Regions from separate parts of the Streptomyces sp. NPDC000229 genome, predicted to be linked through region 2. Evidence: riboswitches for the same ligand, from Rfam matches in the RefSeq annotation. Region 2 holds a riboswitch; the other holds the start of a gene.
The links. A riboswitch is a leader RNA that binds a small molecule or an ion and turns the genes downstream of it on or off. The one in region 2 is predicted to bind ZMP and ZTP.
Positions count from the first base shown of each region.

Region 1: another riboswitch for ZMP and ZTP. It lies ahead of glyA (serine hydroxymethyltransferase); the one in region 2 lies ahead of ABT360_RS05940 (bifunctional 5,10-methylenetetrahydrofolate dehydrogenase/5,10-methenyltetrahydrofolate cyclohydrolase).

Region 1 is NZ_JBEPEL010000002.1:200,824-204,216, forward strand. Features, by position in the region: gene pdxR (MocR-like pyridoxine biosynthesis transcription factor PdxR) at 1-169, shown strand, start outside; gene rocD (ornithine--oxo-acid transaminase) at 332-1,534, opposite strand; ZMP/ZTP riboswitch at 1,643-1,734, shown strand; gene glyA (serine hydroxymethyltransferase) at 1,771-3,048, shown strand.
Region 2 is NZ_JBEPEL010000006.1:122,673-126,065, reverse strand. Features, by position in the region: gene ABT360_RS05945 (SWF or SNF family helicase) at 1-437, shown strand, start outside; gene ABT360_RS05940 (bifunctional 5,10-methylenetetrahydrofolate dehydrogenase/5,10-methenyltetrahydrofolate cyclohydrolase) at 719-1,576, opposite strand; ZMP/ZTP riboswitch at 1,600-1,688, opposite strand; gene ABT360_RS05935 (GAF domain-containing protein) at 1,808-3,097, shown strand; gene exaC (acetaldehyde dehydrogenase ExaC) at 3,147-3,393, shown strand, end outside.

The DNA of each region.
Region 1 (3,393 bases), on a different contig from region 2:
GTCCGTCGTCCAGGCGGCGTCCTGGCAGGGCCTGGCCGTCCAGGGGCTGGACGGCTTCCGCCACCCGGACGTGCCGCCCGGCCGCGACGCCCTGGTGGTCGGCTACGCCACCCCCACGGACAGCGCCTGGTCGGGCGCCCTGGACGCCCTCTGCCGCGCGCTTCCCTGACGGGGGCGGGGGCGGGGCGGGGCGGGGCGCAGGCCCCGGCGGCGGCCACCGCGCCCGCCCGTTTCACCGCGCCGGGTGCCCCCGGCCGGGGCGCACGCCGGGCCACCCGCCGGCCTTGCACCCCCTGCCGGGGCCGCCCGGCCGGTCACCGGGACCGGGTCCTCACCGCAGCACCTGGCGCAGCTGTTCCAGGCCCCAGTCCAGGTCCTCCTTGCTGATCACCAGGGGCGGGGCGATGCGGATCGTCGAGCCGTGGGTGTCCTTGACCAGGACCCCGCGGTCCATCAGCTTCTCCGAGATCTCCCGGCCCGTGCCCAGGCTCGGCACGACGTCCACGCCCGCCCACAGGCCGCGGCCGCGCACCGCCTCCACGGCGCCACCGCCGACCATCAGCCCCAGCTCGTGGTGGAGGTGGTCGCCCAGCTCGGCCGCCCGCTGCTGGTACTCGCCGGTGCGCAGCATCGCCAGCACCTCCAGGGCCACCGCGCACGCCAGCGGGTTGCCGCCGAACGTCGACCCGTGCTCGCCCGGCCGGTGGACGCCCAGCACCGCCGCGCTCGACACGACCGCCGACACCGGCACCACGCCGCCGCCCAGCGCCTTGCCCAGCACGTACATGTCCGGGACGACGCCCTCGTGTTCGCAGGCGAACGTGCGGCCCGTGCGGCCCAGGCCCGACTGGATCTCGTCCGCGATGAACAGCACGTCCCGCTGACGGGTCAGCTCCCGGACCGCTGCCAGGTACCCGGCCGGAGGCACCAGCACCCCCGCCTCGCCCTGGATCGGCTCCAGCAGCACGGCCACGGTGTTGTCCGTCATGGCGAGGTCCAGCGCCGCCAGGTCCCCGTACGGAACGATCTCGAACCCCGGTGTGTACGGGCCGTAGTCCGCCCGCGCCTCGGGGTCGGTGGAGAAACTGACGATCGTGGTCGTCCGGCCGTGGAAGTTGTCCGCCGCCACGATGATCTTCGCCATGCCGTCCGGCACGCCCTTGACGCGGTACCCCCACTTGCGGGCGGTCTTCACGGCGGTCTCCACCGCCTCCGCCCCGGTGTTCATCGGCAGCACCATCTCCATGCCGCAGAACTCGGCCAGCTGCGCGCAGAAGTCCGCGAACCGGTCGTGGTGGAACGCCCGCGACGTCAGCGTCACCCGCTCCAACTGCGCCTTCGCCGCGTCGATCAGCCGCCGGTTGCCGTGGCCGAAGTTGAGCGCCGAGTAGCCGGCGAGCATGTCGAGATAGCGGCGCCCCTCGACATCGGTCATCCAGGCACCGTCCGCCGACGAGACGACGACGGGCAACGGGTGGTAGTTGTGCGCGCTGTGCGCCTCCGCGGAAGCGATCGCCTCTTGTGTTCTCGACACGGGGTCTCCGTTCGTCCTGCGGCGTGGGGCGGTGGTGGCGCCCCTTTCTATCGTCGCTCGCCATGCGGACGAAGAAACCTCGCTGCGGGTGTGGCGGCTAGGGTGGGCGGTACGCGCGGCGACTGGCGTACGGGGAAGCGACCCCGGGGGAGCCGTGCGCGGCAGACCACACGAGGGTGCCGCCCGCCTGGGCACCCGGAGACCTCGTCCGTGCTGCCGGCCCTCTGGAGGACGCCATGACCAGCCTTCCCCTTCCCTCCCACCACCCCGCCCTCGCCGCCTCCGACCCCGAACTCGCCGCGCTCGTCGGCGCGGAGGAGCGGCTCCAGGCCGACACCCTGCGGCTGATCCCCAGCGAGAACTACGTGTCGCAGGCCGTTCTGGAGGCCTCGGGCACCGTCCTGCAGAACAAGTACAGCGAGGGCTACGCGGGCCGGCGCTACTACGAGGGCCAGCAGAACATCGACCAGGTCGAGCTGCTCGCCATCGGCCGGGCCAAGTCCCTCTTCGGTGTCGACCACGCCAACGTCCAGCCCTACTCCGGCTCCCCGGCCAACCTCGCCGTCTACCTCGCCTTCGCCCAGCCCGGCGACACCGTGATGGGCATGGCCCTTCCGATGGGCGGTCACCTCACCCACGGCTGGGGCGTCTCGGCGACCGGCACCTGGTTCCGCGGCGTCCAGTACGGCGTACGCCACGACACCGGGCTCATCGACTTCGACGAGGTGCGCGAGCTCGCCCTGAAGGAGCGGCCCAGGGTCATCTTCTGCGGCGGCACCGCGCTGCCCCGGACCATCGACTTCGCCGCCTTCGCGGAGATCGCCCGTGAGGCGGGCGCCGTCCTGGTCGCCGACGTGGCCCACATCGCCGGCCTGATCGCGGGCGGCGCCCACCCGTCGCCGGTGCCGCACGCGGACGTGATCTCCACAACCACGCACAAGACCCTGCGAGGTCCGCGCGGTGCGATGCTCATGTGCCGCGAGCAGCACGCCAAGGCCATCGACAAGGCGGTCTTCCCGGGTCTCCAGGGCGGCCCCCACAACCAGACCACCGCCGCCATCGCGGTCGCCCTCCACGAGGCCGCCCAGCCGTCCTTCCGGGACTACGCGCACCAGGTCGTCGCCAACGCCAAGGCCCTCGCCGAGGAGCTCCTCGCCCGTGGCTTCGACCTGGTCTCCGGCGGTACGGACAACCACCTGATCCTGATGGACCTCACGCCCAAGGACGTCCCGGGCAAGGTCGCCGCGAAGGCCCTGGACCGGGCGGGGATCGTCGTGAACCACAACACCGTCCCCTACGACCCCCGCAAGCCGTTCGACCCCTCCGGCATCCGCATCGGCACCCCGTCCCTCACCTCCCGTGGCCTCGGTACGCAGGCCATGGCCGCCGTCGCCGACTGGATCGACCGGGGCGTCACCGCCGCCCGCACCGGAGACGAGGCCGCCCTGGCGGTGATCCGCGCCGAGGTCGCCGACCTGATGTCCGCCCACCCGGCCCCCGGCATCCCGGCCTGACTCCCCTGCCCGGCCGACCGGCTGCCGGGGCCGCCCGGGGGCGACCCCGGCCCGCGCCGGGGCGCCCCCGGCCCCTGCCCGGCCGACCCCCGGGCGCCCCCGGGCCCTGCCGTACGCAGCCCGGGCCCCTGGCCCGCCCTGACCGGTCCGGTCCCGCCCCGGCCCTGCGTACGTGGCCCCGCCCCTGGCCGCCCTCCGGGCCTCGCCTCCGGCCGTACCGCTCCGGGCCTCGCCCGCCCCGGGACCCGGAGCGCCCCGGGGCGGGGCGCCGGGGGCGGGCTCGGCGGCTGCGGCGGGGCCGTTGGCGGGCCCCCCGCCCCGCCTGTGTCGCTCGTCTCATTCATG
Region 2 (3,393 bases):
CGGTGGAGGCGCCGTTGACGGCCGGTCAGGACGCGGTACGGCTGGCCGCCTCCGCGGAGTGGGCGCCGGCCGCCCTGGACCGGCTCGCCGCCGGAACCGGCCGTCGGCGCGCCGACCTGGACGTGGCCACGCGCGCGTGGCGGCTCGGCGGCGCGGAGGCGCTGGCCGTACTGGAGGAGGAATGGACGCCCGGACCGGAGTTGTCGGCGCGCGCCGAGGCACGGCTCGACACCGCCTGGGAGGACGACGAGCGTCCGCCGCTGCGGGCGGACCGCCCGGGCCGCTGGACGGTGGCCGGGGCCGACGTACAGCTCCGGTTGGACCGTGACGGCCGCTGGTGGCCGTACCGCAAGGAGTCCGGCCGCTGGACCCCCGCGGGCCCGCCCGACCCCGACCCGGCCGCCGCCCTGGCCGGTGCCCTGGCGGACGACGCCTGACGCCGGGGCGCGCCACCGCGCCCTGCCCGGCACGGGGCCCGGGGCGGGTACCGGCCCCGCCGCCGGGAGGCCACGGCGGTGCCGCCCCCCGGCCGCCGAGCCGCAGTGGTGCTGCCCGGCGGCGGGGGCCATGGGGTGCAGCCTCCGCCGCAGGGCCAAGCGATGCTGCCCGGCGGCGGGGGCCATGGGGTGCAGCCCGTCCCCCGGAACCCTGCCGTGCAGCCCACACCCCGGGGCCGTCCCGTACGGCCCGGTCCGCCCCTGAGCTGCACGGCGCAGCGTTACGCGAGTTGCCGCTCCGCCGCGTCCACCGTCTGGGCGAGCAGCACGGCGATGGTCATGGGGCCGACACCGCCCGGCACCGGGGTGATCAGGCTCGCGCGGGCGGCGGCGGTCTCGAAGTCGACGTCGCCGACGTTGCCGGGGTTGTAGCCCGCGTCGATGACGACGGCGCCGGGCTTGATGTCCTCGCCCTTGATGAAGCGCGGCCGCCCGACGGCGGCGACCAGGATGTCGGCCTCCCGTACGGCCGCCGAGAGGTCGGCGGTGTACGAGTGGCAGTACGTCACCGTCGCGTTCCGCGCGAGCAGCAGCATCCCGGCGGGCTTGCCGAGGATGGCGCTGCGTCCCACGACGACGGCCCGCTTGCCGGCCGGGTCGACGTCGTACGCGTCGAGCAGCCGCATGATGCCGCCGGGTGTACAGGAGACGAACCCCGGCAGGCCGAAGCTCATCGTCGCGAAGGAGCTGAAGGTCACGCCGTCGACGTCCTTCTCGGGGGCGATCGCCTCGAAGGCGGCTCGCTCGTCGATCCCGGGGCCGACCGGGTGCTGGAGCAGGATGCCGTGCACCTCGGGGTCGCTCGACAGGCTGTCGAGGGCGGCGACCAGTTCGGCGGTGGTGGTCGTGGCGGGCAGCTCGATGTGGCGGGAGCGGATACCGGCCTGCTCGCAGCGGGCTCGCTTCATCCTCACGTACGTCACGGAGGCCGGGTCCTCCCCGACCAGGACGGTGGCGAGGCAGGGCTGTGTGCCGGTGCGGCGGGCGAGGTCGGCGGCGCGGGCCGCGGTCTTCTCGACCAGGCGGCGGGCGAAGCCGCTGCCATCCATGAGGCGGGCGGTGTCAGGGGTGGTGGACATGGCGGTCTCCCGAGCGGTCGTCAGTGGATCGCCCAGGCGCGCGGCAGTGACGTCGGTCCGCCGGGCCGCTCCCCGGTGGTACCCCACCCAAGCGCCAGTCACGGCCCGCCGCCCACTCTACGGGACGGTTCCGGCCGCTTCCCAGGGGTCTGTTCCGGCGACCCGCTTGTGGGGGCCGGTCTGCGCGGCGACGATGACACGGGCGCGACTGCTCCGATCGGGGAGGGCGATGTGAACGACCCCTGGGTGGCCTTGGAGCGGGGCGCGGATCCCATGGAGCGGGCGAGGGCGCTGCGCCGCGCGCACGAGGCGTTCACCGCGGGCGCCTCGCCGGGGGAGCCCGTGCGCTCGGTGGTGGCCGATTCGTGGCGGCGCTCGGCACGGGCCCGGGTGTGCCCGGACGGAGCCGCCCACGTGGAGCTCGAAGAGGACGAACTGGCGGCGTACCGGCACGGACATCCGCTGGCGGCCGCGATGCCGGTGATCCGGGAGCTGATGGGCGCGTACGCGCAGGACGGGGAGCACTTGGTCGCCGTCTGCGACGCGTACGGGCGGTTGCTGTGGGTCGAGGGACACCCGGGAACGCTGCGCCGTGCGGCCCGGATGAACTTCGTGGCGGGCGCGCGGTGGGCCGAGTCGGCGGCCGGGACGAACGCCCCCGGTACGGCGATCGCCGTCGACCGGCCGGTCCAGGTCTTCGCCGCGGAGCACTTCCTGCGGCCGGTGCAGGGTTGGACGTGCGCGGCCGCACCGGTGCATGATCCGCGTTCCGGGCGGCTGCTGGGCGCGGTGGACATCACGGGCGGGGACCGGCTGGCGCATCCGCACAGCCTGGCGTTCGTGCAGGCGGTGGCGCGGGCGGCGGAGTCGCACCTGGCGCTGCTGGATCCGCTGGCGGCGGCGGGTGACCGATTGCGGCTGTCCGCGCTCGGCCGGGACGAGGCGGTGCTGGTGGGGGGCGGTCGGCGGACGGTCCTGAGCCGTCGGCACAGCGAGATCCTGGTGGTGCTCACCCACCGTCCGCAGGGTATGGGCGGTGCGGAGCTGCTGACGGCTCTGTACGAGGACGAGTCGGTCGCCCCCGTCACTCTGCGTGCCGAACTGTCCCGCCTGCGCGCGGTGTTGCCGCCCGGCGTGTTGCGCTCGCGTCCGTACCGGCTGGTGCCTCCGGTCGACGCGGACTTCGAGGCCGTGGGGCGCAGGCTCGCCTCAGGGGCGGTTGCCGCGGCGCTGGGCGGGTACGCCGGGCCGCTGCTGCCCGGCTCGTGCGCACCGGCGGTGACGCGGCTGCGCGGGCGGCTGGCCGAGGAGCTGCGCGCGGCGCTGATCGCGCGGGGTGACCCGGCGCTGCTCGCCGACTGGGCGCACAGCCCGTGGGGCGAGGACGACCTGGAGGTGTGGCGGGCGTTGGCAGCCGCCTTGCCACCGGGTCGGGCCGCCCCTGTACAGGCGCGTCTGCGGGCCTTGGACGAAGAACTGTCCGCGGTGGTCGCAACGGGTTCGCAACGTCCGCGTCCCTAGCCTCACCGCGAGCGCCGGACGACGGCGCGGTCCCAGGGAGGCCACGCAGATGACCCGTTACGCAGCGCCCGGCAGCGAGGGTGCGATCGTCTCGTACGAGTCCCGCTACGACCACTGGATCGGCGGGGCGTACGCACCGCCCGCGCGCGGCCAGTACTTCGAGAACCCGAGCCCGGTCAACGGCCGCCCCTTCACCGAGATCGCCCGCGGAACGGCCGAGGACGTCGAACGGGCCCTGGACGCGGCGCATGCGGCGGCACCGGCCTGGGGCAGGACCGCACCGGCCGAACGGGCGG